Regions from separate parts of the Micrococcus sp. EWR3.9.1 genome, predicted to be linked through region 2. Evidence: predicted binding sites of a transcription regulator. Region 2 holds the regulator's gene; the other holds the start of a gene.

Region 1 (14,671 bases), on a different contig from region 2:
GATGATCTCCCGCTTGCGTCGCGGGGTGAAGCCGGCCGCCACGGCCGCCGCCCGGCGCGCCGCGTCCGTCCGGTACAGGGACCAGCCCCGCTGCACGAGGAACGGCACCGGCTTGCGACGCTCGGCGACATCGCGCACGAACCGGCGGGCCGCCGTCGTGGTCCGCGCCTGGTCGATGTACCAGGCCGCGTAGCGGACTCCGGCCCGGTCCAGGGCGGCGGGCATGCGCTCGGCGAAGATGCCCTCCGCCACGATCACCCCGCCCGGCTCGAGCGCGACGGTGCTGTGCCCGCGGACGGAGGACGTGGAGATGTCGTAGTCGGGCACGCGCGTGGCGCCCTCCTCGAGCAGTTCGACGACCGCGTCCACGGCCGCCTGCTCATCCCATGTTCCGGGGTGGTCCCAGTCGATCTCGCCATACGGGGTGCGCGGGAACACGGGGCCGGGCCCACCCGCGGCGCCGTCGTCGGACTGCGGACGGTAGAACGCATCGAGCGAGAGGTGGGGCCGGCCGTGCCGCCGGGCCAGGTAGGACTTGCCGGAGCCCGACGCCCCGCCGAGCAGGATCACGGAAGGAGGGGGCGAGGCGGGGAGGATGGTCACGGGGGACCATTCTTCCCCACCTCGGCACGTCCTCAGTGGCCGCGGTCGATCCACTCCTGCAGGTGCGGCTTCTCCGTGCCGATCGTGGTGGAGTCGCCGTGGCCGGTGTGGACCACGGTGGCCTCCGGCAGCGAGAGCAGGCGCTCGCGGATGGACTCGATGATCGTGTCGAAGTCCGAGTACGAGCGGCCGGTGGCGCCGGGCCCGCCCTGGAACAGGGTGTCGCCGGAGAACACGACGCCGGTCGGGGCGCCGTCGTCGCCGGCCTCGCCCAGGGCGGGGGCGTACAGGCAGACCGAGCCGGGGGAGTGACCGGGGGTGTGCAGCACCCGCAGCTCGACGCCGGCCACGCGCAGGACGTCGCCCTCGGCGAGCGCGCCATCGGGCTCCTCGTCGGGGAAGACGTCGTCCCAGAGCATGCGGTCGGCGGGGTGGAGCAGCGCGGGGGCGTCCACCATCTGGCGGAACTCCTGAACCTGGCGGATGTGGTCGTCGTGGCCGTGGGTGAGGACGATGGCCAGCACCTGGCGGCCGTTCACCTTCTTCCAGACGGCCGAGGCATCATGGGCCGGGTCGATGACGACGCACTGCTCCGCGCCGCCGACGATCCACACGTTGTTGTCCACGTCGAACGTCTCCCCGTCCAGGGAGAACGTGCCGGAGGTGACCAGGTGATCGATGCGCGCCATCAGAGCACCACCACCGAGCGCAGGACGTCGCCGGACTTCATCGTCTCGAAGGCCTCGTTCACCTCGTCCAGGGCGATGGTCTCCGTGACGAACTCGTCCAGCGGCAGGCGGCCCAGGCGGTACTGGTCCACGAGCATCGGGAAGTCGCGCTCCGGCAGGCAGTCGCCGTACCACGAGGACTTCAGCGCGCCGCCGCGGCCGAAGACCTCCAGCAGGGGCAGCTTCAGCTCCATGCCGGGGGTGGGCACGCCCACCAGGACGACGCGGCCGGCCAGGTCCCGGGCGTAGAACGCCTGCTCGTAGGTCTCCGGGCGGCCGACCGCCTCGATGACCACGTCGGCGCCGAAGCCGCCGGTCGCCGCGCGGATGGCCTCCACGGGGTCCTCGTCCTTCGAGTTCACGGTGTGGGTGGCGCCGAGCTCCTCGGCCTTCGCGAGCTTCTTGGCGTCGATGTCCACCGCGATGATCGTGGTGGCGCCGGCGAGCTTCGCCCCGGCGATCGCGGCCACGCCGACGCCGCCGCAGCCGATCACGGCCACGGACTCGCCGAGCTTGACCTCGCCGGTGTTGATGGCCGCGCCGATGCCGGCCATGATCCCGCAGCCGAGCAGGCCGACCGCGGCTTGTTCCTTGGGAGTGTCGACGCCGTCGACCTGGGTGCACTGCTTGGCGTGGACGAGCGTCTTGTCCGCGAACGCCCCGATGCCCAGGGCCGGGGACAGCTCCGTGCCGTCCTCGAGGGTCATCTTCTGGGTCGCGTTGTGGGTGTTGAAGCAGTACTTCGGCTCGCCCTTCCGGCACGCGCGGCACTCGCCGCACACGGCGCGCCAGTTGAGGATCACGGTGTCGCCGACCTTGACGTGGTCGACGCCCTCGCCGATCGCGGAGACCACACCCGTGGCCTCGTGGCCGAGCAGGTACGGGTACTCGTCCCCGATCCCGCCCTGCTGGTAGTGCAGATCCGTGTGGCAGACGCCGCAGGTCTTGATGTCGACGACGGCCTCGCCGGGTCCCGGATCGGGGATGACGATGGTCTCGACGGTGACGGGGGCGTCCTTCGCCATGGCGACGACGCCGCGGACCTTCTGGGACACGTTGTTCCTCCTGGTGGTGGGGTTCTGCCCGACGCCGCGCATGCGTGGGGCGGCGCGGCGTGCGGGCTCGTTCTGCCCATCCCATCACAGGACCCTGTGCGACGCATCGGTGAGCAGCCGGGGGCCTGGTGTGTGGCGTCACCGCAGTGGCCGGGGGAGACTGCAACCTGAGCCGCAACATCGATGTGAACGGAGGGGCGAACCGTGGCACGACATGGCAGAGACGAGGACGAGGCCCACGAGGCTCCAGCCGGGGCTCCGGCCGGTGCCGGCACGCTCGCTCAGTGGCGCATCCCACTGGTGGGGCTGCTGATCGGCGTCGGGCTGGGCGTGGTGTTCGGACTGGGCACCGAGAGGCCCTGGGGCACCGTGATCGGCTGCGCGATGATGGGCTTCGCCCTCGGCATCGCGTGGATGTATGTCGAGCGCGGCCGGGACGGGAGGGACCGCTGACGTGTGCGGCCGCTACGTGATGGCCCGCGCCACGAGCGACCTGGTGGCCCTGGGCGATGCCGAGGCGAATGAGGACCTGGTGCTGCGCCAGAGCTGGAACGTGGCGCCGACAGCCGAGGTGCCGATCCTCGTGGCGCACGCGGACGACGTCGGCGCCGGAGGCACCCGTGGGGGCGACGGCGGTGCCGGGGTGACCCGGCGGATCCACGTGGCCCGCTGGGGCCTGGTGCCGCCGTGGGCGAAGGAGCTGTCCGTGGGGTCCCGTGCGTTCAACGCGCGCTCGGAGACCGTGGCCTCCAAGCCGACGTTCCGGGCCGCCGTCCGCGCCCGCCGCTGCGCCGTGCCGGTGGAGGGCTACTACGAGTGGAAGGCGCCGGAGCCTGGTGCCAAGGGTCCCGACGGGCGGATCGCGAAGAAGCAGTCCTACTACGTGCACCCGGCCGGGGCCGGGGACGGCGAGGGGCCGGTCATCTGGTTCGCCGGCCTGTACGAGTGGTGGCAGGACCCCGAGGCCAAGGCCGCGGGGGAGGACGCGTGGGTCCTCTCGACGACGATCCTCACCATGGCCGCGCCCGACGCGGACGACGACGATCCGGTGCTCGCCGCGCTCGGCCAGCTGCACGACCGGCTGCCCGTGCCCATGGATGCCGAGACGATGGACCGGTGGCTCGCTCTGGACACGCTCGGGTCTGCCGAAGAAGCCGACGCCCTCGTGGGTCAGGTGTGCGCCGGCGCGTACGACGTCGCGGCGGGCTGGTCGCTGCGGCCCGTGGGGGGCGCCGTGGGGAACGTCCGGAACAACGGGCCGGAGCTGATCCAGGAGATGAGAGAGCAGCAGGGCACGCTGCTCTGAGAGACGGGGCGACGGGGATGACCTGCCCGTGAGACGCGGAAGCGCGGTGCCGCGGTGAGGCCGGAGACGGTCATCTCCTGTTCACCCTGTCCGTGGGCGGCACCCCGGTGGCCGCCCTCGACGACGAGACCGCCGGCATTCCGGAGGGCAACAGAGGCCCCTCTGCCGGGCTCGTCTACGCGTGGGGCGAGCACAGCCGGGCCGACCCCGTGTTTGGGGACTACCCCGAGCGGGTCCTCGCGCTGAAGTACGCCGAGCCGGGCGTGGAGCTGCCATTGTGGTCCAAGCGCCAGGGCGACGACGCGTCGGTCGCGGAACTCTCGTGGGGTCCGCGCTGGGGCACCCTCTGGCGCGACACCGCGTTGGAATTTTCACCGGGTTTCACTACCTCGCCGACGCGACATACCCGACCGACGACCGCCTCGTTCGCGACTGGTCGCTGGACGGGGTGACCAGGAGTGAGGACGTCATCATCACCCAGGACGCGGAGCGGTCCGACGTCTTCGCACTCGTGGAGTCGCTCGCGGATGGGCAGAAGCCCCGGGCCCTGAACGTGCCGGCGGGGGAGGACGCCCACACGACCCCGGACACGGTCGAGACCGGGCGTGAGGTGCCGGCGGGCGCGCTCGGAGCGCTCGCGGCCGTCGGCGCGGGACTCGTGTTCCTGGCCCGGGGGTGGGTGCGCCGGGTCTGACGCACCTGCCCGACGAGTGGGCCGCGGGGCGGTGGACGGGAGACCGTCGGCCGCCCCGCGGTCTGTGCTCAGCCGGCCGGAGTGGATTCGATGGGGCCGGTGCAGCCCCAGGCTGAGGAGTCGACGCTGCAGTCATCGGCGACATTGCGGGTGATGGTGCGCCAGATGTCCGCGGTGACGGGGGCCGAGTCGAGGCTGATGGTGCCCGGGATGAGCACCCACTCGCCCCCGGCCTCCCGGTATTCGCCGATGTAGACGGTGGTGAGGCGGACCGTGTACTGCCCGGTGTCCTCGTACACGTGGCTCGTGGGGGTGGGGACGTTGAACTCCGGCTGGCTCTGGCCTGCGACCGAGGTGGTCTTGGTGGGGGACCCGTCCCCGTAGTCCCAGCGGAAGCTCACCGGCGTGGCGCGGAGTTCGACCTCGACCCCGTTGAGGGTGGTGACGAGCGTGCGCGTCTCGGCGTCTGCGTAGAAGTTGGTCTCCGCATTGCGGATCCCGCGTCCGCCATTGTCCGACCGGATCTCAGGCTTCAGCACGAGGAGCGTGCGGACCTCGTCGATGGAGACGGGCGGGGCGCCGTCTGTTGCTGGGCCTGGCGAAACCGCAGTAACGCATTCCGGCCGGCTGTAGTAGGGATCCCTATCTGGGCGAGTTGTGTCGACGAACTGCTCACGTACCCATGCCCCTTCTGGGCAAAAGGCCTCGGTCTGTTCGCGACACGTCCCAAAATCGGAATTGTTTTCTTGATTCGGGAAACAGGCGTCTACAGTGCGCTGCTCGATTGCCGGCTTTTCTCTGGCTCCTGGAGCGGTAACTTCGGATACCGGTTCGGAGGCCGGCTGAGGGGGCTGTGTTCGCGACTGTTTCTTGCACTGCGTTCGAATCCTAAATTCGACGTCTTCTCGCTTGCCGCTAATGGGAACATCGGTGCAGGTATTCGCGCGCTGTGCGTGCGCCGATGGCGCTTGAATCAGCGTTAGGGCGATGCAGGCAGTTGCTATTGCAATCAGAATACGCGAGATAGAAAGCATTATTGCGCATCCTGTTGATTTTGCATTTCATCGATCACCCAGTGGCCCTTGGAGGGTTCGTAGACTACGTCGGCCAGCCAGGTCTCGTCGTGAGTTTCCGCCCCACTGGCAGAGTCGTCTCTAACGCCCTGTGAGTCGAAGACATCTACAGCGGATGCGTCACGAACAAGAGTAGCGGTGTAGCCAAACTCTGACGGGGTGAGAGTTAACGATTTGATCGAGGTGTGCTCTCCCGTTGACCAGCCACCTTCTTTGTAGTGCTGGGCAGTTGAGTCGGATACGGCTTGGCAAAGCTCGCAGTATTCGCTGTATGTCGAATCAAAATCAGCAGTTTCCCCGGTCTGGTCGGTGTAGTAAATGGCCTCCCAGAAGTAGCGAATCGCCGCCTCGGCGCCCTCCTTGGTCTCTTCCTTCATGGCGGCGGGCATCTCCGGCTTGGGCACGTTCCGCGCGGGGCCGTCGGCAGACGCGGGCACGTATTCGCCGGACCCGCTCTCCGTGGCCGTGGGGGATGAGCTGACGCCCGCGGTCGCGCTCGTGCTCGCGGGCGCGGACGTCTCGACGGCGGGCTTGGCGGACGAGGGCGACGTCGTCGACGACTCGGCGGGCTCGGACTGCCCGCCGCAGGCGGTCAGCGTGAGCGCCAAGGCCACGCTGAGCGTGCCGGCCTGGGCGAATCGGTGGCGGCGCAGGGCGCGCCCGGGTGCGGTGAGAGACATTTCCCCTCCAACTGGATGTCCGTCGTGTGTCCGCGCCTCCCGCGCTGATCCCGCAGTGCGGTGCCCGTGGTATGCGAGGCCCGGTTAGTTCGGAGTATACGCAGACGGATTGTGGTCCTGCTCGCATTGTCCACAGGACCGTGCCGGCGCACTTCTTCCGGCCCAGAGACGATTTTCTCGTGCATGTGCGCCCCAGGGTCGGGTTCGAGACCCACGGCCAGGACTCGGTCAGCCGGCCTCACGAAAGGGCGTTCCCGGCCTCGCCCGTCTCGGGGTCATGCGTCCTTAACGTGTCCGGCGGCTGCCCTACGTTCGCACCCATCGCATTCGAACACATGTTCGAGTACGATCGGGGGTGCGGCCCCACCTTCCCACTTCTTCCCCGCGTCCGGTCCGCCGGACGGGCCGCGCTCCCATCGCCCGACGGCACCCCGTCGTCGGTCCGGTCAGCAGTGCACAGGGAGAGAAGCAGAATGGGAGTCCTCACACAGTCGGTGGCGGTGGAGTGCGGGGCAGACGGCACCCCGCAGGGGCTGCGCTGGAACGGGCGGGACTACGTCCTCGCAGAGCGCCCCATGCGCTGGTTCGAGCGGCGCCGCTGGTGGGCGGAGGAGGTCCGCGCGGAGAAGGGCCGCGGCGCCGGTCTCGTGGACCACGAGATGTGGCGGCTGCAGGTCCGCCTGGCCCGGGCCGGCGCCGCGCCCCTGCAGACCCTCGACGTCGCCCACCACCTGGACTCCGGCCGGTGGCGGCTCGTGCGCGTCCACGAGCAGGCCCAGGACCTGAGGCGGTCGGCATGAGCCGGGCCGTCGCGGCCGGGCGCACCGTCGCACCCTTCGCCCACCTGCACGTCGCCTCCGCGTTCAGCGCCCACTACGGGGTCAGCTGGCCCGAGGACCTCGTGGCAGCCGCCGCGGCCGCGGACATGGACCTGCTGGCCTGCACCGACCGGGACGGGCTCTACGGCATGGCCAAACACGTGGGCGCCTGCCTGCGCCACGGCATCACCCCGATCGTGGGCGTGGACCTGGCCGTCCGGTGGAGCGAGGACGAGGACGCCGGCCGCGTGGTCGTGCTCGCCCGAGGAGGCTGCCACGGCTCCGGCTACCGCTCCCTGTGCGAGCTCGTCTCCGCCGCCCACGCCCGCACCACCGGGGGAGCGGCAGGCGGCAGCCCCTGGGCCAGCGTCGCCGAGCTCGCCGCCGCGGCGGCCGGCCGAGTCCCCACCGCCGCCAACCGGGACAACCCGTCCACCCCCGAGCTGTTCGTCCTCCTCGGCCCGGACTCGGACGTCGGCCGCCACCTGGCCCGCCGCCGGTACGCGGCCGGCCTCGCCGCCCTGCACCGCTGGAAGGCGGCCCTGCCCGCAGGCAGCCCCCACGCCGACGTCGTCACCCACCTCTCCGCCCCCGGCCGCCGCCTCGACACCGGGCACGCCGTGAAGACCCTCCGCGCCGCCCGCCAGGCCCGCATCCCCGCCGTCCTGACCAACGCCGTGCGCTACGCGGCCCCGGACGGTGCCGCCACCGCGGACGTCCTCGACGCCGTCCGTGCCCTCAGCTCCCTCGACGCCCTCCACGACCTGCAACCCAACGGGCAGGGCTGGCTCAAGTCCACCGCCGCCATGCACCGCATCGCCCACGAGGTCGCCTCCGCCGCCGACGACCGCCCTGCCCCCCTGCTCGAGGCCACCCGCCGCCTCGCCGAGGCCTGCGCGCTCGACCCCGAGACCGACCTCGGCTGGGGCGTGCCCCGCGTCCCCGAGGCCGCCGTCATCGGCATCGACGGCCCCCCGGAGCACGTGCTGCGCGAGCGCACCCGCGCCGGCCTCCTCGCCCGCTACCCCCACCTCCACACCGGGGGAGGCCTCCCCGGCACCAGCCAGGCGGCCCGGGACCTGCAGGACCGCGCCGAACACGAGCTCGGCATCATCACCCGACTCGGCTTCTCCTCCTACTTCCTCACCGTGGCCGCCGTCGTCGACCTCATCGAGGGCATGGGCATCCGCGTGGCCGCCCGCGGCTCCGGCGCCTCCTCCCTCGTCAACCACGCCCTGCGCATCTCCCACGTCGACCCCATGGCCAACGGCCTGATCATGGAGCGCTTCCTCTCCACCGACCGCTCCACCCTCCCGGACATCGACATCGACGTGGAGTCCGCCCGCCGCCACGAGATCTACCACGCCGTCGTCGAGCGCTTCGGCGCCGAGCGCACCACCCTCATGAGCATGCAGAACGCCTACCGGGCCCGCGGCGCCGTCCGCGACGCCGGCCTCGCCCTCGGCATGCCCGAACCCGAGGTGGACGCCATCGCCAAGCAGCTCTGGCGCTTCTCCGCCTCGAACTTCCGCGAGGCCCTCCAGCGCATGCCCGAACTCGGCGGCCTCTCCCGCCGCATCGAGTCCGGCCGCGCCGAGGGCGACCGCCAGCTGGACCTGCTCGTCGACCTCACCGAACGCCTCGACCGCCTGCCCCGCCACATCTCCATGCACCCCTGCGGCGTCATCCTCGGCGACGCCGCCCTGCTGCACCGCACCCCCGTCCAGCCCTCCGGCATGGGCCTGCCCATGAGCCAGTTCGACAAGCACGACATGGACCCCATGGGCTTCCTCAAGCTCGACATCCTCGGCGTGCGCATGCAGTCCGCCATCGCCTACACGATCGCCGAGGTCGAACGCACCACGGGCGAGCGCATCGACCTCGAACAGGTGCCCCTCGACGACCCCGCCACCTACGCGATGATCCGCACCACCCACACCCTCGGCTGCTTCCAGATCGAGTCCCCGGGCCAGCGCGAACTCGTCGGCAAACTCGCCCCCCGCGAGTTCAACGACCTCACCGTGGACATCTCCCTCTTCCGCCCCGGCCCCATGCAGTCCGACATGGTCCGACCCTTCCTTGAACAGCGGCACGGCTGGGCACCCGCCCACTACCCGCACCCCGACCTGCGGCCCGTCCTCGCCGAGACCCACGGGGTCACCGTCTTCCACGAACAGGTCCTGCGCACCATGGACGTCATGACCGGCTGCGGACTGGCCCGCGCCGACGAGCACCGCCGCCTCCTCGGCGGCCCGCAGGAACACCTCGTCGAAGAGGCCTTCCGCACCGGCGCCCTCGCCCGCGGCTACTCCCTCGAAGTCATCGACGAGGTCTGGGCCACCCTCTCCGCCTTCGGCTCCTTCGGCTTCTGCAAGGCCCACGGCGCCGCCTTCGCCGTCCCCACCTACCACTCCGCCTGGCTCAAGACCCACCACCCCGCCGCCTTCATGGCCGCCATCCTCGAACACGACCCCGGCATGTACCCCGCCCGCCTCATGGTCGCCGAGGCCCGCCGCATGGGCATCCCCGTCCTCCCCGTGGACGTCAACGCCTCCTCCCGCCACGTCCACGTCGAATGGGTCCCCGCCCACCCCGAGATCGACGACGGCGCCCCCGGCCGCTGGGGCATCCGCCTGCCCCTCACCAGCCTCTCCGGACTCAGCGAAGCCGAGACCGACCGCCTCGACGCCGGCCGCCCCTACCGCTCCCTCGCCGACGTCCGCGACCGCGCCCGCCCCACCGCCCGCAACCTCGAACGCCTCGCCCAGCTCGGCGCCCTCGACTGCCTCCTCCCACCCGGCGGCGCCTCCCGCACCGACCTCGTCCACCACCTCGAACTCCAGCACTCCACCACCCGCGGCACCGCCCCCGGCCGCACCGCCCCGCGCTCGCGGTCCGCCCGTCCACGGCAGGTGGAGGGCCAGCTGGCCCTGGACCTGCCGGACACCGAGCTCACCGCCCTCGCCCCGCTCTTCCCGGACCCGGCCCCGGCCGCCCGGGTCCGCACCGAGCTGGAGCTCACCGCCCTGGACGTCACCGCCCACCTCATGGACTCCCACGCCCCGTACCTGGACGCGCTCGGCGTCACCCGGGCGAAGGACCTGCTCGGGCTGCGCACGCAGTCCCGGGTGCTCGTGGCCGGGGTGCGCGTGGCCACCCAGACCCCGCCCATGCGCAGCGGCAAGCGGGTGGTGTTCCTCTCCGTGGACGACGGCACCGGATGCGTGGACGCCTCCTTCTTCACCGAGGCCCAGCACGCCTCCGGGGAGATGCTCTTCTCCGCCCGCCTCCTGCTGATCGAGGGCACCGTCCGGCGCACCGGCGGCCGGGCCGTGTCCGTCCAGGCCGTGCGCGCCTGGGACCTGCACCGACCCCAGACGCTCCCGGACCCCGACTACCTGGACGCCACCCGGCAGCAGTGGCGGGACTGGCTCGCGGCGGACCGCCGAGCCGCCGCCGCGCGCCGCAGCGGCCGGGCGGGCACCGGGGCGCAGCCCCTGCCGGACATCCCGCACCACGGCACGGGCGGCTGGCCCGTGAAGGTGCGCACCGACGTCGGGCCGGCCGGCGGGGCCCGCCCCGGCCGCACGGCACCCGATCGGCCCGCTCCGGAGCACACCCCGATCCCGGTGCCCCACCCGGAGACGTGGGAGCTGCTGCCCACCCCGGACAGATGAGACCGTCCGCCTCCGTGCCCCGCCGTCCGGCCGCGCCCCTAGAATGGGACGCGGCCGACGGTGGCCCCCGTACGCCACCGATCCCGAAGCCAGACCTCGAAGGAGCACCGTGTCGGAGCCGAAGAACATCCTGCTGACCGTGGACGGAGAGCTGCGGGAGGTGACGCACGGCACCACCGGCCTCGACCTCTTCCGCGAGAAGCCGACCACCGCCGTCATGCGGGTGGACGGCCTGCTCTGGGACCTGGCCCGCGAGATCCCCGCCGGCGCGTCCGTCGAGTCGGTGGACATCACGGAGCCCGAGGGCCTCGAGGTGCTGCGGCACTCCACCGCCCACGTGATGGCCCAGGCCGTGCAGCAGCTGCGCCCGGGCGCCAAGCTCGGCATCGGCCCGTACATCACGGACGGCTTCTACTTCGACTTCGACGTCGACGATCCCTTCACCCCCGAGGACCTCAAGCAGATCTCCTCGCTCATGCAGAAGATCGTGAAGTCCGGCCAGACCTTCCGCCGCCGCGTCGTGGACGAGGAGACCGCCCGCGCCGAGATGGCGGACGAGCCCTACAAGCTCGAGCTGCTCGGCAAGAAGGACGCCGCGGACACCGCCGGCGAGGGCGCCTCCGTGGAGGTCGGGGCCGGGGAGATCACCATCTACGACAACGTGGACCGCAAGACCGGCGACGCCGTGTGGTGCGACCTCTGCCGCGGCCCGCACCTGCCCTCCACCAAGCTCATCGGCAACGGCTTCGCGCTCACCCGCTCCGCCGCCGCCTACTGGCTCGGCAACGAGAAGAACAAGCAGCTGCAGCGCATCTACGGCACCGCGTGGGCCAGCAAGGACGACCTCAAGGCCTACCAGGAGCGCCTCGCCGAGGCCGAGCGCCGCGACCACCGCAAGCTCGGCGCCGAGCTGGATCTCTTCTCCTTCCCGGACGAGCTCGGCTCCGGCCTGCCCGTGTTCCACCCGCGCGGCGGCATCATCCGCAAGGAGATGGAGGACTACTCCCGTCGGCGCCACACCGAGGCCGGCTACGAGTTCGTCTACACCCCGCACATCACCAAGCAGCACCTCTACGAGGTGTCCGGCCACCTCGACTGGTACGCGGACGGCATGTTCCCGCCCATGCACATCGACGAGGTCCGTGATCCCGAGACCGGCGAGATCACCCGCCAGGGGCAGAACTACTACCTCAAGCCGATGAACTGCCCCATGCACAACCTGATCTACCGCTCCCGCGGCCGGTCCTACCGTGAGCTGCCGCTGCGGCTGTTCGAGTTCGGCTCCGTGTACCGGTACGAGAAGTCCGGCGTGGTCCACGGACTCACGCGCGTGCGCGGCATGACCCAGGACGACGCCCACATCTACTGCACCCGCGAGCAGATGAAGGAGGAGCTGACCACCACGCTCAACTTCGTCCTCGACCTGCTCAAGGACTACGGCCTCAACGACTTCTACCTCGAGCTCTCCACGAAGGACCCGGAGAAGTTCGTCGGCTCCGACGAGATCTGGGAGGAGGCCACCCGCACCCTCGCCGAGGTCGCGGAGGCCTCCGGTCTGCAGCTCGACCCGGATCCGGGCGGCGCCGCGTTCTACGGCCCGAAGATCTCGGTCCAGGCCCGGGACGCCATCGGCCGCACGTGGCAGATGTCCACCATCCAGCTGGACTTCAACCTGCCCGAGCGCTTCGACCTCGAGTACCAGGCCGCCGACGGCACCCGTCAGCGCCCCGTGATGATCCACCGCGCCCTCTTCGGCTCCATCGAGCGCTTCCTGGGCGTCCTCACCGAGCACTACGCCGGCGCGTTCCCGGCCTGGCTCGCCCCGGAGCAAGTCGTGGCCATCCCGGTGGCCGAGGCATTCAACGACTACCTGGACGACGTCGTCGCGAAGCTGCGTGCCGAGGGGATCCGGGCGCGCCTGGACGACTCCTCGGACCGCTTCCCGAAGAAGATCCGCACCGCGGCCAAGGAGAAGGCGCCGTTCGTGCTGATCGCCGGCGGCGAGGACAGGGAGGCGGGCGCCGTGTCCTTCCGCTTCCGCGACGGCACCCAGGACAACGGCGTGCCGGTGGAGGAGGCGATCGAACGCATCGTGAAGGCGGTGCGCGAGCGCGAGGTCACCCCATGACCAGCCCCGGCACCGGCGGATCCGACGCGCGGGCGCAGGCCCGCGCGTCGGCGGACGCCGCCGCCACGGACGGCTTCGAGCTGCCCGGCGCCCCGGACGCCTTCGAGCGGTTCTGGAACGCCCACCGCATGGCGTACGTGTCCAAGGGGACGGGCCAGGTCAAGGACGAGCACACCTGCCCGTTCTGCGCGGCCCCGCAGCGCGACGATGAGGACTCCCTCATCGTCCACCGCGGCCGCACCGCCTACGTGGTGCTGAACCTGTACCCGTACAACCCCGGTCACCTGCTCGTCTGCCCCTACCGCCACGTGCCCCTGTACACGGACACCACCACGGAGGAGGCCGCCGAGATGGCGGAGCTGACCCAGACGGCGATGCTCGCCCTCGGCCAGGCCGCCGGCGCGTCCGGCTACAACCTCGGCATGAACCAGGGGGCGGTGGCCGGCGCCGGGATCGCGGCCCATCTGCACCAGCACGTGGTGCCGCGGTGGACCGGCGACGGCAACTTCCTGCCGATCATCGCCCGGACCAAGAACATGTCGCAGACCCTGGGGGAGACCCGGCAGATCCTCGCGGACGTCTGGGACCGGGCCGCCCGGGACCACGCCGCGCGCCAGGCGGCCAACGCCCGTGCCGCGGGCGAGCATCCTCGCCCGGGGGCCGGAGGCCCCGCCTGATGCTGGACCGTCACGCGCGCGGCGTCACCACCCGCCTGTTCACCCCGGTGGCCCGTACGCTCCTGCGGGCCGGGGTCAGTCCGGACGCCGTGACGGTCGTCGGCACGCTCGGCGTGAGCCTGGGCGCGCTCGTGCTCTTCCCCCTGGGGCACCTGTTCTGGGGCACGCTCTTCATCACCGCGTTCGTGTTCTCGGACCTGGTGGACGGGATCATGGCGCGCGAGGCCGGGTCCACCGGCCGCTGGGGCGCGTTCCTCGACTCCACCCTGGACCGCGTGCAGGACGCGGCCGTGTTCCTCGGGCTGTGCCTGTGGGGCTTCGGCGTCGGCGCCGCACCCGCGGTCGGCGCGCTCTCCGCGGCCTGCCTCGCCCTGGGCATGCTCGTCTCCTACGTGCGTGCCAAGGCGGAGGCCCTCGGCTGGAGCGCGCACGTGGGCATCGCCGAGCGCGCCGAACGGCTCGTGGCCACCCTCGTGGTCGCCGGTCTCACCGGACTCGGTCTGCCCCCGGCCGTCCTGGCCGTCACCTTGGGGCTGCTCGCCGCCGCGTCCCTGGTCACCGTCGGCCAGCGCATGGCCGCGGTGCGCCGCCAGGCGCGCGACGACGCCTGACCGGCCCGGCCGCAGGACCCGCCCGTCAGCCCGCCGCGATCTCCGCGACGACGGCGCCCGTCACCTGCACGAGGTCGGCGGGCGCGATCTCCACATCCAGGCCGCGTTGCCCGCCGGAGACGTACATGAGCTCCGCGTCGAGAGCGGAGGAGTCCAGGACGACGGGGTGGGGCCGGCGCTGGCCCAGGGGCGAGACGCCGCCCCGCACGTAGCCGGTCCGGCGTTCGACGACGGCCAGATCGGCCAGGGCGAGCCGCTTGACGCCCAGCACCGCGGCGGCGGCCCGCAGGTCCAGCTGACCGGACACGGGCACCACGCACGCCGCGAGCGCACCGTCGGGGTCCGCCACCATCAGCGTCTTGAACAGTCGGTCGGCGGGCACGCTGAGCGCCCGGGCGACCTGGACGCCGAACCGCTCGCCGCCGGCGTCGAGGGCCACGTCGAAGGTGTGCAGCCGGTACGGGACCCCGGCGGCCTCGAGGGCGGCGACGGCCGGCGTGGCCGCCCCGTGCCGGGCGCCGCGATCCTTCTTGCGCTGGCCCACGGCGGACTCAGGCGATCCCGGCCTGCTCGCGCACGTTGCGCTTGATGCGGCCGAGCATGGCGGACATGCCGCGCAGC
Region 2 (14,671 bases):
CGACCACCCGCTGCTGGGCGTCATAGACGGCCCCGCCCGAGTCGCCGGCGTAGGTCGAGGCGGTGTCGAGGGCAACCTGATCCGCGTACGCGTCGTCGCAGACCGTGGCGGCCTCGAAGGTCTGCGTGTGGGACACGGTGTTCGGCGCGCCCAGCGGCACGGACGAGCCGTGGGTGTAGACGGTCTCGCCCACACCGATGGACGAGGCCGGCCGCGTGGACCAGTCGCCCACGACGTCGACGTCGTCGGCCAGGGCCACGCGGACCGCGTCCACGCCCGAATCGCCGGGCAGTGCCGAGACGGTGCCGATCGCGGCGCCGTCGACGTCGCGGACGGTCGAGCCGATCTGCCATTGGCCCGCACCACAGTGGGCCGCGGTGTAGGCGGTGGCGTCGTCGACGATGGTCAGACTGCACGCCCCGGCCGGCGCGGTGATCGCCGAGCCCTGGGTGAGCGTGGTCTGCGCGAGGGCGGGGCCGGCACCGGCCACCACCACCGCGCCCAGCGCCGCGGTGGCGACGCCGGTCAAGGTTCTGGTTCTCATGGGTACTCCTCGGAGGATGGGAGGCATGGGGCCGGCGCGCGGCGCACGGCCTCCAGGATGGGGTGGGGCCACCACGGGCCCTCCCCTCCCCCTCAACGGTACCGGACAGGCCGGGCGACCGATCAGGGTCGGCGGACCGTGATCTCCACGGAGTCGGCCCGCTCGGCCAGCAGCGGCAGGTCTGCCAGGAGGGTCTTGAGCGTGGCCGTCATCAGGCGCACCCCGGCCGCGTCGGCGTCCCGGGTGGGCATCGCGACGATCTGCAGCTCGGGCCCGGCCCCGCCTCCGTTCATCACCGCGCCGGAACCCGTGTGCGTGGCCACCCCCGACCCGGGTGCGAGGCCCAGGTTCAACAGGTTCGGGACCAGGTCGGCGACCTCGGCGATCTCGTCCGCGATCTCCTGGTCCCGATAGGCGGGGGTCCACTCCCTCTGCTGGGCGAGCGACCACACGGCCGGGCGTCGCACCACGTACGTGTGCTCGGCGCCGGCGTCGATGACGACGAGCTCACAGCCCTCGTCCACGGCGGACAGGCAGGCACGCGGCAGCCACACGGCCACGGGTCGGGCGACCGGGTTCCACGCCGTCAGCGCGGGCACGTTCGTGAACACCGGCAGCGCCTGCCGGCCGTCCGGCGCGCGCATGGTCACGAGGGCCACGTCCGCGGCCTTGTCCCCGTGCGCCGCGACGTCGTGCTCGTGACCGGTGTGGTCGGCGTGGTCGTGGACGTCGTCCTCGTCCACGGCAAGGGTGGGCACGACGGCGGCGAACACGCGGATGCGCGCGAGCACCTCCGTCACCTCCCGCTCACCGGCGGAGCCGTCCGTCAGGGCCGACATGACGGCGGTCCACTCGGCCGGGCTGGTGCCGTCGTCCTCGTCGAACACGTGCAACGGGTTCGCGGAGCCGTCCACGCCGGGGCCGGAGAGGTCACGGCCCTGCCACGGGACGCCCGCGGTGTCCGCGGTGTTCTCGCCCGCGGTCTTCTCCCGCATGCGGTCGAGTGCGGCCCGGATGTGCCCCGGCAGCTCCCGGGCCGCCGGATGCGGCACCGCGACCGTCTCGTCGATCGGACCGAGCCCGTCGTCGCGGGCCAGGCCGCCGTCGTCGTGCGAGCCCGTCACGGGGCGACCGGGCCGGGCTGCTCGGAGCGCGCCTGCTCCACCGTGGCGCCGCCGGCAACGGCCAGCGCCTGCTCCAGGCTGAAGCGGCCGGCGTACAGCGCCTTGCCCATGATCGCGCCCTCGACGCCCTGGCCGGTCATGGCGGCGAGCGCGGCGACGTCCTCGAGGGAGGAGATGCCGCCCGAGGCGACGACCGGCTTCGCGGTCTTCGCGCAGACCTGGGCCAGCAGCTCCGTGTTCGGCCCCTTGAGCGTGCCGTCCTTCGTGACGTCGGTGACCACGTAGCGGGCGCAGCCGGCGTCCTCGAGGCGGTCCAGCACCTCCCAGAGGTCGCCGCCCTCCTTCGTCCAGCCACGGGCGGCGAGCGTGGTGCCGCGCACGTCGAGGCCCACGGCGACCCGGTCGCCGAAGCGCTCGATGACGCGCGCGGTCCAGTCCGGGTCCTCGAGGGCGGCGGTGCCCAGGTTCACCCGCGCCGCACCCATCTCGAGGGCGTTCTCGAGCGATGCGTCGTCGCGGATGCCACCGGACAGCTCGATCTTCACGCCGATCTCCTCCACCACACGGCGCATGACCTCGCGGTTGTCACCGCGACCGAAGGCCGCGTCCAGGTCCACGAGGTGGATCCACTCCGCGCCGGCGCGCTGCCAGTCCAGGGCGGCGGTCAACGGGTCGCCGTACGAGGTGGCGCTGCCGGCCTCGCCCTGGACGAGGCGGACGGCCTGGCCGTCCTGGACGTCGACGGCGGGCAGCAGCTCGAGTGCGGGGGCGTTCGGGGTCATGGGGTTCCTCTCGGGTGGGGCGGCCGGCGCGATCAGGCGCCGACGGTCAGGAAGGAGGCGGCGATGGCCATGCCGGCCAGCACGAGGACGATCACGATGGCCCACAGCGGCGCCTTCTGCGTGCGCATGGACCAGGCGGCGCCGAGCAGCAGCCCGCCGAGGGCGAGGTACAGGACGGACCAGTAGGGCATCAGAGGGTCTCCAGCCAGTTGCGCAGGAGCTGCAGCCCGGCATCCCCGGACTTCTCGGGGTGGAACTGCGTGGCGGACAGGGGGCCGTTCTCCACGGCGGCGATGAAGTCCGCGCCGTGGTGCGCCCAGGTGACCTGGGGCGGACGCATGGCGGAGATCGTCTGGTCGAACTCCCAGTCGAGCACGCCGTAGGAGTGGACGAAGTAGAACCGCTCGTCCTCGATGCCCGCGAAGAGGGCGCTGCCCTCGGGCGGCCGGACGGTGTTCCAGCCCATGTGGGGCAGGACCTCGGCGGGCAGCTCGGCGACGACACCCGGCCACTCCCCCATGCCCGCGGTGCGCTCACCGTGCTCGACGCCGGCGTCGAAGAGGATCTGGTGGCCCACGCAGATGCCGAGGACGGGTCGGCCCCCGGCCACGCGGCGGCCGATCCAGCGGGTGCCGCCGACCTCGGTCAGTGCCCGCATCACGGACGCGTACGCCCCGACGCCGGGCACGAGCAGCCCGTCGGCCTCCTGCACGGCCTGCGGATCGCGCGTGAGCTCGACCTCCGCGCCGGCCCGCTCCACGGCACGCAGCGCCGAGTGCACGTTGCCCGAGCCGTAGTCCAGGACGGCGACGCGCGGCCGCACACCGGGGACGGTGGTGGGGCGGGCCATCAGAGGGCGCCCTTGGTGGAGGGCACGCCGGTCATGCGGGGGTCGTCCTCGACGGCGGCGCGCAGGGCGCGGGCGAAGGCCTTGAACTGCGCCTCGACGATGTGGTGCGGATCCCGGCCCCGCACGACGTCCATGTGGAGGCAGATCGCCGCGTGGTACGTGATCGACTCGAACACATGGCGGGTCATGGAACCGGTGAAGTGCCCGCCGATGAGGTGGTACTGCTGGCCCTCGGGCTCGCCCTCGTGCACGAGGTACGGCCGGCCGGAGACGTCGACGACGGCGCGCGCCAGCGCCTCGTCCAGCGGCACGGACGCCTCGCCGAAGCGGCGGATGCCGGACTTGTCCCCGAGCGCGGTCTTGAGCACCTCGCCCAGGGTGATGGCGACGTCCTCGACCGTGTGGTGCACGTCGATGTGCGTGTCCCCGGTGGCACGGACCGTCAGGTCGATCTGGGAGTGCCGGGACAGCGCGGTGAGCATGTGGTCGTAGAACGGCACGGTGGTGGAGATCTCAGCGCGGCCGGTGCCGTCCAGATCCATCTCGACGTACACGTCCGACTCGCTCGTGGTGCGCGTCATGCGCGCACGGCGTCCGGAGATCAGCTCGGCTGCCACGGGTCCTCCTCGGGCTGGGTCCGCACCGGTCCGGGACGGGTGCGGGGGGATGCGGGTGCGCGCGGCCGGTGCCGGCGGGCCGGGGCGCCGCGCGCGCTGTCCCTATCCTAGGGAGCCGGGCGGACGCCGAGACTCCGGTGACGCCTCAGGACCGGTCCCCGGTCTCGCCGAGGACCTCCGCGAGAGCGGTGAGGAACGCCGTCGTCTCCGCCTCGGTGCCGGCGGTGACGCGCAGGTGGTGCGGGATGCCGACGTCCCGCACGAGGACGCCGCGGTCGAGCAGGCGGCGCCACACGTCGGAGGCGTCCTCGAGGTGACCGAAGAAGACGAAGTTCGAGTCGGACACCGAGGGCCTCAGTCCCAGGCCGCGCAGGGTGGAGACGATGCGGTCGCGCTGGGCCTTGATGTCCTCCACGGTGCGCAGCAGCGCGTCCACGTGGTCGAGAGCAGCCTCCGCCGTGGCCTGCGTGACCGCGGAGAGGTGGTACGGCAGGCGCACCAGGCGCAGGGCGTCGGTGACGGCGGGGTCCGCGGCCAGGTAGCCCAGGCGCGCGCCGGCCAGGGCGAACGCCTTGGACATGGTGCGCGTGACGATCAGCCGCTCCCGGCCGGGCAGGAGGGTGAGGGCGGAGCGGGTGCCGGCGAGGGCGAACTCCGCGTAGGCCTCGTCCACGACGACCATGGCGCCGGGCCCGCCGGCGGCCTCGTTCTGCGCCTGCGCGGCGTACACGGCCTCGATGGTCGCCAGGTCCAGGGCGGTGCCCGTCGGGTTGTTGGGGGAGGCCAGGAAGACGACGTGCGGACGGTGCTCCCGCACCATGGCCGCCGCGTGCTCGGCGCTGAGGGTGTGGTCTTCGGCGCGGCCGCCGTCCACGAACACGGTGTCCGTGCCGCCGGCCAGCAGCGGGTACATGGAGTACGAGGGCAGGAAGCTCAGCAGTGTCCGCCCGGGGCCGCCGAAGGCCTGGAGGATCTGCTGCAGGATCTCGTTGGAGCCGTTGCCGGCCCACACGTGGTCCGCCGTGAGGCCGTGGCCGAGGTAGCCGGCGAGCGCGCGTCGCAGCCCCGTGAACTCGCGGTCCGGGTAGCGGTTCAGCCCCCCGGCGACGGCCGCGACCCGCTCGGCGATGGCGGTGGCGACCTCCTCCGGCACCGGGTGCGTGTTCTCGTTGGTGTTGAGCATGTACGGCACGTCCAGCTGGGGGGCGCCGTAGGGGCTCAGGCCGCGGAGGTTCTCGCGCAGGGGCAGAGAGCTGAGGTCGGTCATGGCCGCCAGTCTAGGAAGCGTGGAGGGCGAGGCCCGCCGTGCGTCACCGCGTGGCCGGGACGAACAGCTCCTCGCCCGGGGCGGGGGCCCGGCCCTCGAGTCCGTTGAGCTCGTCGATCGTGGCGATCACCTCGTAGACGTCCGCCTGCGGAGCCACCGTGGTGGCGATGGTCCACAGGCTGTCCCCGGGCATGACCGTGACGGACTGGGTGGCGGGCCCCGCGGTGTCCGCGGACACCGCGGCGGGCGACAGCAGCACACCCAGGAAGAAGGCGGCCGCCAGCGTGGCGGCCACGGCCGCGGCGATCACGGGGATCCCCCGCAGCACGAGGCGGCCGCGGCGGGTCAGACGGATGGTGGCCGGACGCGGCCGCGCCGTCGCGGGCGAGCCGGCGAACTGGGCGGTGGTGAGCGTCATGGTGTCCTCCTCCGGGGCGGATGCCCTCCAGGTGATCGAACATGTGTTCGAATCCGTTCGAATGCCTTTCTAGCACAGGTGTTCGAGACATGCCACGACGAGATCGAACATATCTTTGAAGGAGAGGCGGCTCTCCTCTAGGCTCGAGGCCATGCACGGACGCCCCGGAACGCCCCCGGGGATCGCCAGGACACAGGCAACCAGCGGGGGCGGACACGGTAAGCGTCCGGACGGCAGCCGGACGCCGGAACACGAGTCCGGCCACCATCACCCCGGGAGAACGGACGGCAGCCATGAGCACCACCGACGATCAGCCGGCGGCGCGCGCGCCGCTCACCGACCGCCAGCGGCGGATCGTGCAGACCATCCGGGACGCGATCGCCGACCACGGCTACCCGCCCTCCATGCGCGAGATCGGCGACGCCGCGGGCCTGGCCTCGCTCTCCTCCGTCACGCACCAGCTGGGCCGTCTCGAGCGGCACGGCTACATCCGGCGCGACCCCGGACGCCCGCGTGCCCTCGAGGTGCTGCTCGACGTGGACGGCACCCCGCTGGGCGAGGCCGCCTCCCCCGCCGCTGCGCCGTCGTCGCAGGTCTCCACGATCCCCGCGTGGCACACCGGCACGGACGAGGCGGACAGCGTGCCGGTCCCCTGGGTCGGCCGCATCGCGGCGGGCGGCCCCGTCCTGGCCGAGCAGCAGGTCGAGGACGTCATGGCGATCCCGCGACGCCTCACGGGCGAGGGCGAGCTGTTCATGCTGCGTGTCACGGGTGACTCGATGGTGGACGCCGCGATCTGCGACGGCGACTGGGTGGTGGTGCGCCGGCAGGAGACGGCGGAGAACGGCGACATCGTCGCGGCCCTCCTCGACGACGAGGCCACCGTGAAGACCTTCCGCCGCCGTGACGGGCACACCTGGCTCCTCCCCCAGAACACGGCCTACGAGCCCATCCTCGGCGATCACGCCACCGTGATGGGGCGGGTCGTCACGGTCCTGCGTTCGCTCTGACCGGCTCCCTCCGGCCGGGCCGACGGCCCGAGGCCGAGCGAGGTCAATCGCCCGAGGCGAGCCGTGCCAGCACCCCGCGGACGACGTCGCGGTCCGTGGTGCGCCAGAAGTCCGGCAGGGCGCTCGTGATGTAGCCGCCGTACCGCTCGGTGGCCAGGCGGGGGTCCAGCACGGCCACCACGCCGCGGTCCGTCACGGAGCGCACGAGGCGCCCGGCGCCCTGGGCCATGCGCACGGCCGCATGCGTGGCGGAGATCCGCATGAACCCGTTGCCGCCGTGCCGGGCGACGTCCCGGGTGCGGGCCTGGGAGAGCGGGTCGTCCGGCCGCGGGAACGGGATGCGGTCGATCACCACGAGCCGCAGCGAGTTCCCCGGCACGTCCACGCCCTGCCACAGGCTCATGGTCCCGAACAGGGACGTGTCCGGCTCCTCGGAGAACTGGCGCACGAGGGCGGAGAGGGTCGCGTCCCCCTGGCACAGGATCGTGGTCTTCGGCCCGAGCCGACGGCGCATCTCGGCGGCGGCGTCCTCGGCCGCCCGGCGCGAGGAGAACAGGCCGAGGGCCCCACCCCGCGACGCCCTCAGGAGCGCCTCGAGCTCATCGAGGGACTCGGGCGAGGCCGTGCGGCCGGGCCGGGGCAGGTGCCGGGCCACGTAGAGCACCCCCTGACGCGGGTAGTCGAAGGGGCTGCCGACGTCGAGGGCCTCGAACTTCGGGGCGTCCGGGCCGGCCAGGCCCACGTCGCCGGCCACCGAGTCGAACCGGCGCTCCCCCGAGCCCACGGTGAGCGTGGCGGAGGTGAGCACCGTCGTCGCCTTGCCGAACAGGCCCTCCCGCAGCTTGCCGGCCACCGAGAGCGGGGCCACGTAGAGCTGGGGCGGGTCGGTCTCGTCCCCCGGCTGCCAGCCCACGCCGGGCTCGAAGTGGCCGGGGCGGGTGGCCCACAGCACCTCGGGGAAGTCGGCCTCGGGCCGGGCGGCGAGCATGCGCTCCACCACCTCGAGGACCTCGAGGATCCGCGAGCGCGCCATCTGCCGTCCGCCGTCGGCGTCGGCCTCCTTGTCCTTGTCCTGGCCGAGGTCGGACAGGCACTGACGCGCGGCCATGAGGACGCCGGTGAGGGCCTGCTCCTGCACCTCGTCCGGGCCCGCGGCGATCAGGCCGGACGGGGTGTCCGTGAACGCGCGGTCCAGGGCCGCCCCGGCCTCGATCAGATCCTCGACGGCCACGGTGGTGTGGCGGCGCAGCGAGGTGGCCGCGCCGTGCACGATCGACCCGGACAGCTGCCCGGTGACCGCACCGGTCACCCGGTCCTGCAGCTCGTGGGCCTCGTCCACGACGACGGCCGAGTACGCCGGCAGGACCGCGAGCCCCTCGAAGGCGCTGATGGCGAGCATCGCGTGGTTGGTGACCACGACGTCCGCGTCCGCCGCGTCCGCGCGGGCCCGCTCGGAGAAGCACTCCTCGGCCTGGGGGCAGCGGGACGCGCCGAGGCAGTCGACTGCGGAGACGGAGACCTGCCGCCACGCGCGGTCGGTGACGGGGACCTCGAGGTCGTCGCGGTCCCCGGTCTCGGTCTGGTCCGCCCACGCCCGCAGGTACATGACCTCCTTGCCCAACAGGGAGGAGGGCCCGGCGGCGCCGTCCGTGGCGGAGCCGATCACCCCGCCGTCGTCGGCGACCGTGAAGAGGGCTTCCTCGCCCTCATCCCCGGGGTAGCCGCCGTCCACCTTGTGGCGGCACAGGTAGTTGGAGCGGCCCTTGACCAGGGCGACGACGGGCTCGCGAGGCAGCTCGTCCTTGAGCGCCTCGACCAGCCGAGGGGCGTCCCGCTTCATGATCTGGGCCTGCAGCGCGAGCGTGGCCGTGGCGACGACGACGGGGTCCTCCTGCGTCATCGCGTGCTGGAGCGCGGGGATCAGGTAGGCCAGGGACTTGCCGGTGCCGGTGCCGGCCTGCACGAGCAGGTGGCGGCGCGACTCGAGGGCGCGCGCCACCTGCAGCACCATCTCCCGCTGGCCCGCGCGGTGCTGGCCGCCGGTGGCCTGCACCGCGGCGTCCAGCAGGCGCAGCGCCTCGCGCTCGTGCTCCGTGAGTGGCTGCGCGCCGCCCGCCCCGGCTTCCTTCGCCCCGTCGCTCACGACGCGTCCGCCTCCACGACGAACTCGGCGAAGTCCGGCGCGATGTCCTCACGGACCAGCACGGACAGGCGGGTGCCGCCCTCCTCGTAGCCCTCGGCCAGGATCTCCGCGTCCGCCGAGTGGAGGCGGGAGACCAGCTCACCCCGGGTGAACGGGATCAGCAGTTCGAGCCGCACGTCAGGCCGCGGGATGGTGGCCGCGATGGCGCGCTCGAGCTCGTCGATGCCCTCGCCGGTGCGCGCGGAGACCACCACGGCGTGGGGCTCCTTGGCCCGGATCCGGGCGATGACGGCCGGGTCCGCGGCGTCCGCCTTGTTCAGCACGATGATCTCGGGGATCCGGTGCGCGTCCACCTCCGCGAACACGGAGCGCACCGCGGCGATCTGGCCCTCGGGGTCCGGGTGCGAGCCGTCCACGACGTGCAGGATGACGTCCGCGTCCGCGACCTCCTCGAGGGTGGAGCGGAACGCCTCGACCAGCTGCGTGGGCAGGTTCCGCACGAAGCCGACCGTGTCCGAGAGGGTGTAGCCGATGCCGTCCGGCGTCATGGCCTTGCGCACGGTGGGGTCCAGCGTGGCGAACAGGGCGTTCTCCACGAGCACCCCGGCGTGGGTGAGGCGGTTGAGCAGGGAGGACTTCCCGGCGTTGGTGTACCCGGCGATCGCCACGGACGGCACCCGGTTGCGACGACGGTTGGCGCGCTTGGCCTCGCGGGCCGGCTTCATCCCGGCGATGTCCCGGCGCAGCTTCGCCATGCGGGTGCGGATGCGGCGGCGGTCCAGCTCGATCTTGGTCTCGCCGGGGCCACGGGAGCCGATGCCCTCGCCGGCGGCGGCACGGCCGCCGGCCTGCCGGGACATGGACTCGCCCCAGCCGCGCAGGCGCGGCAGCAGGTACTCGAGCTGCGCGAGCTCGACCTGGGCGCGGCCCTCACGCGAACTCGCGTGCTGGGCGAAGATGTCCAGGATCAGCGCGGTCCGGTCGATCACCTTCACCCGCACCACATCCTCCAGCGCGCGGCGCTGAGACGGGGCGAGCTCGGAGTCCACCACCACGGTGTCCGCGCCGGAGAGCGCCACGATCTCGGCGAGCTCCTGCGCCTTGCCCTTGCCGAGGAATGTGGCCGGGTCCGGGGTGGCGCGGCGCTGGATGACGCCGTCGAGCACCTCCGAGCCCGCGGTCTCGGCGAGCGCGGCCAGCTCCCGCAGGGAGTTCTCCGCGTCCTCCGCGGAGCCCTCGGTCCAGACCCCCGCCAGCACCACGCGCTCCAGGCGCAGCTGGCGGTACTCGACCTCGGTCATGTCCTCGAGCTCGGTGGACAGGCCCTGCACGCGCTTGAGGGAGTGGCGCGCGGCGAGCTCGTCCTGGTCGCCGTCGGCATCCGTGTGGCCGTCCTCGCCCTCGTCCAGGGCGAGTGCGCGGCCCGCGAGCGCGCCGGAGCGATCCGGGGTCCCGTCGTCGGGGGCGCCCTCGTGGTCCGCGGCCGCGCTGTCCGCGGAGCCGCGCCCGGTCACCTCGCGCTCGGAGGCGCGGCGAGCGTCATCGGCGGCCAGGATGCGGTCGATCACGGCCTGGATCTCGTCCTCGGAGCCGTGGGCGCCCTGGGGGCCGGGGGTGTGCTGGTTCTTCTCAGTCATGGTCTCCTCTGGGCCGCCGCGGTCGGGCGGCCCGATGGTCTCAGGGTAGAGGGGTGCGCGGACGCGTTAGGCAGCTGTCCGCAGGGGGCGGACGTGGCGGGTGACGCGCACGGCCGTGTGGGCAGGGGTCGGCGCCGCGCTGCGACGATCTCGCGGCGGCTCCATTCGCGGGAGGAAGGTGAGCACGCGGCACCGCAGCCACGAGGTCTCGTCGGCGGGCGTGCAGGGGCGGACCACATCGTCCATGGTGGGATCTCCATCAGGTGCCGGGGCGCGCTCGACGGCCTCATCCGAGGCGGGCGCGCGAGGGGGCGGGGGCGGGCAGTGACGCGGGGGCGTCAGCGCAGGAAGATCCACATGGGCGTCGAGTGTACCGGGCGGCGCGTGTGGGCGACAGGGGCCCCGGCGCCCGGTCCGCTGACGACGCGCACGTATCCTGCGGGCATGACCGCGTCCCCCTCCCCTGCCCCGCCGCAGCCCGGCCGGACGGGCCGGGCGACCGTCGTCGTGATGGGCGCGGGCCAGGCGGGGCTGTCCGCCGCCTACCACCTGCGCCGCCGCGGCTTCGTGGGGCTGACTCCGAACGACGACGGCGCCGCCGGCGTCCCCGAGGACGCCCCCGGCACGTTCGTGGTGCTCGACGCGGAGACCGCCCCGGGCGGGGCCTGGCAGCACCGCTGGGACTCGCTCACGATGGCCACCGTCAACCACATCCACGAGCTGCCCGGCGACCCGGTGCCGCCGGCCGACCCGGCCGCGCGCGCCAACGCCCTGCTGCCGGCCTACTTCGCGGACTACGAGGCACGGTTCGCCCTGCCGATCCGGCGGCCCGTGCGCGTGAGGCGCGTCGAGCGGATCGGCGAGCCGGGACGTGCGCGCGGGTTCTTCGTCCGCACGGACGGGGCGCCGGGCACGTGGCGGGCGGACTTCGTGGTCAACGCGACCGGCACCTGGACGTCCCCGCGGTGGCCCTCGGTGCCCGGGATGCGCTCGTTCCGCGGCCGGCAGCTGCACACCCATGACTACGTGTCCAAGGACGAGTTCGCCGGGCAGCGGGTGGTGATCGTGGGCATGGGCGTCTCGGCGACGCAGCTGCTGGCCGAGACCTCCACGGTCGCGGACACCCTGTGGGTGACCCGCCGCGAGCCGCAGTGGCAGGACTCGGCCGCGCCCGGCGCCCTGGCCGAGTCGGTGCGCGGGGTGGACGAACGGACCCGTGCGGGCCTGCCGCCGGGCTCCGTGGTCGAGGCGACCGGGATGCACCGCTCGTCCTGGGTGCGCGAGGCCGAGACACGAGGCGTGCTGGTGCGCCACCCCATGTTCACGGCCGTCGAGCCGGACGGGGTGCGGATGCCCGACGGCTCGTTCGAACCGGCGGACGTGATCCTCTGGGCCACCGGCTTCCGGCCGGCGATCCGGCACCTCGCTCCCCTGCGGCTGCGCACGCCCGCCGGCGGCATCCGCGTGGCGGGCGGGCGCGCCCTGGACGAGCCGCGCCTGTTCCTGCTCGGCTACGGGCCCTCCCAGTCCACGGTCGGGGCCAACCGCGCCGGGCGCGACGCAGTGCGCGCGATCCTCGCGGACCTGGCCGGGCCGGCATCGGGCTGAGGGCCGCCACGACCCGCTGGCTACCATGGTCGCCGTGAGCTCCGCATCCCACTACTTCGACGCCGACCCCTCCGCACCCGAGCGGCGCCGCACCGTGCGGACACGCCTGGCCGGCCGCGACGTCGAGGTCCAGACGGCCAACGGGATCTTCTCCCCGGACGGTCTGGACAAGGGCACCGCGGCCCTGTTCTCGGCCGTGCCCGCGCCGCCGGCGAGGGGCCGGTTCCTCGACGTCGGCGCGGGCTGGGGGCCGGTCGCCCTCACGCTGGCGCTGCGGTCGCCCGAGGCGGAGGTGACCGCCGTCGAGGTCAACGACCGCTCGCTGCAGCTGACCCGCGACAACGCCGCGGCCCTGGGCCTCGGCAATGTCGTGGCACTGCGGCCGGAGGACGTCCCCGAGGGCGCGGAGTTCGACCTCATCTGGTCCAACCCGCCCATCCGGATCGGCAAGCCGGCGCTGCACGCCCTGCTGGAGCGGTGGCTGCCACGCCTGGCCCCCGGCGGCGAGGCCTGGCTGGTGGTGCAGAAGAACCTCGGCGCGGACTCGCTGCTGCCGTGGATCGGCCGGATGCTCGAGGAGCGCGCGCCCGGCCGGTTCACCGCGGAGCGGGCGGACAGCGTCAAGGGCTTCCGGATCCTGCGGGTGGCGCGGGCGCGCTGAGGCGCCGTTTCCCGAACGACAGCGGTTCGTGGCCCGCCGTTTCCCGAACGACAGCGGTCAGGCGGTGAGTTCGCCGTCGAAGACCAGCTCGGCCGGGCCGGAGAGGACCACGTGCTCGGTCCCCTCCGGACCCGGCACGACATCCACGGCCAGCACGCCACCGGGCACCTCGACGAGCCACGAGTCCGAGCCCTGGTCGCCCGACCACGCGCGCATCGCCACAGCCGCCGCGCACGCGCCCGTCCCACAGGACTGGGTCTCGCCCACCCCGCGCTCGTGCACGCGCATCCGCACGCGCCCGACGCCCTCGCGCACGAGCGGCTCGTGCGCGGCCACGAACTCGACGTTCGTGCCGTGCGGCGGGGCGGGGTCCACCTCGGGGGCGCGGCCCAGGTCCAGACCCTGCAGGTCGGCGAAGGAGGCCAGCGGGACCACGGTGTGGGGGTTGCCCATCGAGATGCTCAGCGCCGGACGCGGATCGGTGAGGCCGTGGGCGAGGACCATCGAGTCCGACGCCGCCTCCTCCGCCAGCTCGGGGTCGAGGTACGACCAGGGGCCCATGTCGATCGCGTAGCCGTGCTCGAGCCGGGTCACGGCCTTCACACCGGCGCGCGTGCCGATGGTGATCGCCCGGCCGGGGGCCAGGTCCACGAGGCCCTTCTCGACCAGGAAGTGCACGAAGACGCGCACCCCGTTGCCGCACATCTCGGCGATCGAGCCGTCGCCGTTGCGGTAGTCCATGAACCACTCGGCCTCGGGGTGCTCGGCGAGCAGCGCCTCACCCTCCGGCAGACGCGCGGACCGCACGGCGCGGATGACGCCGTCGGCGCCGATCCCCCGGTGCCGGTCAGCCAGCCGTGCGACGCGCTGGGCGTCGAGCTGCGTGTTGCCGTCCGGGTCGGCGATCAGCACGAAGTCGTTGCCCGTGCCATGGCCCTTCGTGAACGGCACGCGCGGCGCGCTCGCGTGGAGGGGGTCCTGGGCGGCGGGCGCCGCGGGCTGCTCGGTCATGGGCCCAGTCTAGGTGGCGTCCCGGCGACGACGGCGAGCGCCTCCGCCACGATGTCCTCGCCCTGCGCGTCGAGCCAGACGACGCGTGGGTCGGCCCGGAACCAGGTCTCCTGGCGTCGGGCGAACCGGCGCGTGGCCACGACGGTCTGCTCGGCCGCCTCCGCCTCGGTGAGCTCGCCGTCGAGGACGGCGAGCATCTGGGCGTAGCCGATCGCGCGGGACGCGGTCGGCCCCTGCCGCAGCCCCTCCGACCCGGGGACGTCGAGGCGGCGGACCTCGTCCAGCAGGCCCCCGGCCAGCATGCGCTCCACCCGGGCCGCGATCCGCTGGTGCAGCTCGGCCCGGTCCAGGCGCAGGCCGAGCTGCACCACGGGGGCGACCTCCGGGGCGTACGTGCGCTCCGGCATGAACGCGGAGAACGGACGGCCCGTCAGCCGGCACACCTCCAGTGCGCGCACGATGCGGCGGGCGTCCTGCAGCCGCTCCGCCGAGACCGGGTCCAGGGCGGCCAGCTCGGCCCTCAGCCCGGCCAGGCCCTCCCGCTGCGCGCGCGCCTCCAGCTCGGACCGCAGCGCCGGGTCCGTGGGCGGGAACTCGAGCACGTCCAGCGCCGCCCGCACGTACAGCCCGGAGCCGCCCACGAGGATCGGGGTCCGACCCCGCGCGCGGATCTGGTCGAACAGGTCGCGGGCCGCGGACTGGAAGGCCGCCACCGAGGCCTCCTGGCCGACGTCGAGCACGTCCAGCAGATGGTGCGGGACGCCCTCGCGTTCAGCCGGGGTGACCTTCGCCGTGCCCACGTCCATCCCCCGGTAGAACTGCAGGGCATCCCCGTTGACCACCTCGCCGTCCAGCGCGTGCGCCAGGGCGACGGCGAGGGCGGACTTGCCCGTCGCCGTCGCCCCGACGACGGCGACGACGGGCGGCCGGGCCGCGGCGGCGGGCATCAGGACCGCGGGCGCAGGGTCGGCATGCCGAGGCTCGTGGCACCGGAGCCGC

What was found. The regulator LexA, encoded in region 2, represses DNA repair genes until DNA is damaged. The targets are predictions, from matches to a motif close to TCGAACANNTGTTCGA.
Region 1: the regulator LexA is predicted to act here: its motif matches at 6,467-6,482, upstream of ACUJ8O_RS08085 (DUF6504 family protein).

What each region holds. Positions count from the first base shown of each region.
Region 1 covers NZ_JBQXFD010000011.1:22,878-37,548, reverse strand. Annotated here, with positions in the region: gene ACUJ8O_RS08130 (uridine kinase family protein) at 1-603, opposite strand, end outside; gene ACUJ8O_RS08125 (MBL fold metallo-hydrolase) at 636-1,292, opposite strand; gene ACUJ8O_RS08120 (S-(hydroxymethyl)mycothiol dehydrogenase) at 1,292-2,386, opposite strand; gene ACUJ8O_RS08115 (hypothetical protein) at 2,591-2,839, shown strand; gene ACUJ8O_RS08110 (SOS response-associated peptidase) at 2,841-3,692, shown strand; gene ACUJ8O_RS08105 (hypothetical protein) at 3,785-4,144, shown strand; gene ACUJ8O_RS08100 (hypothetical protein) at 4,141-4,386, shown strand; gene ACUJ8O_RS08095 (PKD domain-containing protein) at 4,455-4,925, opposite strand; gene ACUJ8O_RS08090 (DUF6318 family protein) at 5,420-6,139, opposite strand; gene ACUJ8O_RS08085 (DUF6504 family protein) at 6,613-6,939, shown strand; gene ACUJ8O_RS08080 (DNA polymerase III subunit alpha) at 6,936-10,634, shown strand; gene thrS (threonine--tRNA ligase) at 10,744-12,762, shown strand; gene ACUJ8O_RS08070 (HIT family protein) at 12,759-13,439, shown strand; gene pgsA (phosphatidylinositol phosphate synthase) at 13,439-14,050, shown strand; gene ACUJ8O_RS08060 (aminoacyl-tRNA deacylase) at 14,076-14,594, opposite strand; gene ACUJ8O_RS08055 (SufE family protein) at 14,602-14,671, opposite strand, start outside.
Region 2 covers NZ_JBQXFD010000001.1:253,861-268,531, forward strand. Annotated here, with positions in the region: gene ACUJ8O_RS01225 (trypsin-like serine protease) at 1-544, opposite strand, end outside; gene ACUJ8O_RS01230 (SseB family protein) at 667-1,668, opposite strand; gene priA (bifunctional 1-(5-phosphoribosyl)-5-((5-phosphoribosylamino)methylideneamino)imidazole-4-carboxamide isomerase/phosphoribosylanthranilate isomerase PriA) at 1,665-2,450, opposite strand; gene ACUJ8O_RS01240 (hypothetical protein) at 2,483-2,641, opposite strand; gene hisH (imidazole glycerol phosphate synthase subunit HisH) at 2,641-3,300, opposite strand; gene hisB (imidazoleglycerol-phosphate dehydratase HisB) at 3,300-3,881, opposite strand; gene ACUJ8O_RS01255 (histidinol-phosphate transaminase) at 4,063-5,184, opposite strand; gene ACUJ8O_RS01260 (peptidoglycan-binding protein LysM) at 5,228-5,602, opposite strand; gene lexA (transcriptional repressor LexA) at 5,896-6,612, shown strand; gene ACUJ8O_RS01270 (ATP-dependent DNA helicase) at 6,656-8,755, opposite strand; gene hflX (GTPase HflX) at 8,752-10,392, opposite strand; gene ACUJ8O_RS01280 (NAD(P)-binding domain-containing protein) at 10,837-12,000, shown strand; gene ACUJ8O_RS01285 (class I SAM-dependent methyltransferase) at 12,026-12,661, shown strand; gene dapF (diaminopimelate epimerase) at 12,719-13,672, opposite strand; gene miaA (tRNA (adenosine(37)-N6)-dimethylallyltransferase MiaA) at 13,669-14,619, opposite strand; gene miaB (tRNA (N6-isopentenyl adenosine(37)-C2)-methylthiotransferase MiaB) at 14,619-14,671, opposite strand, start outside.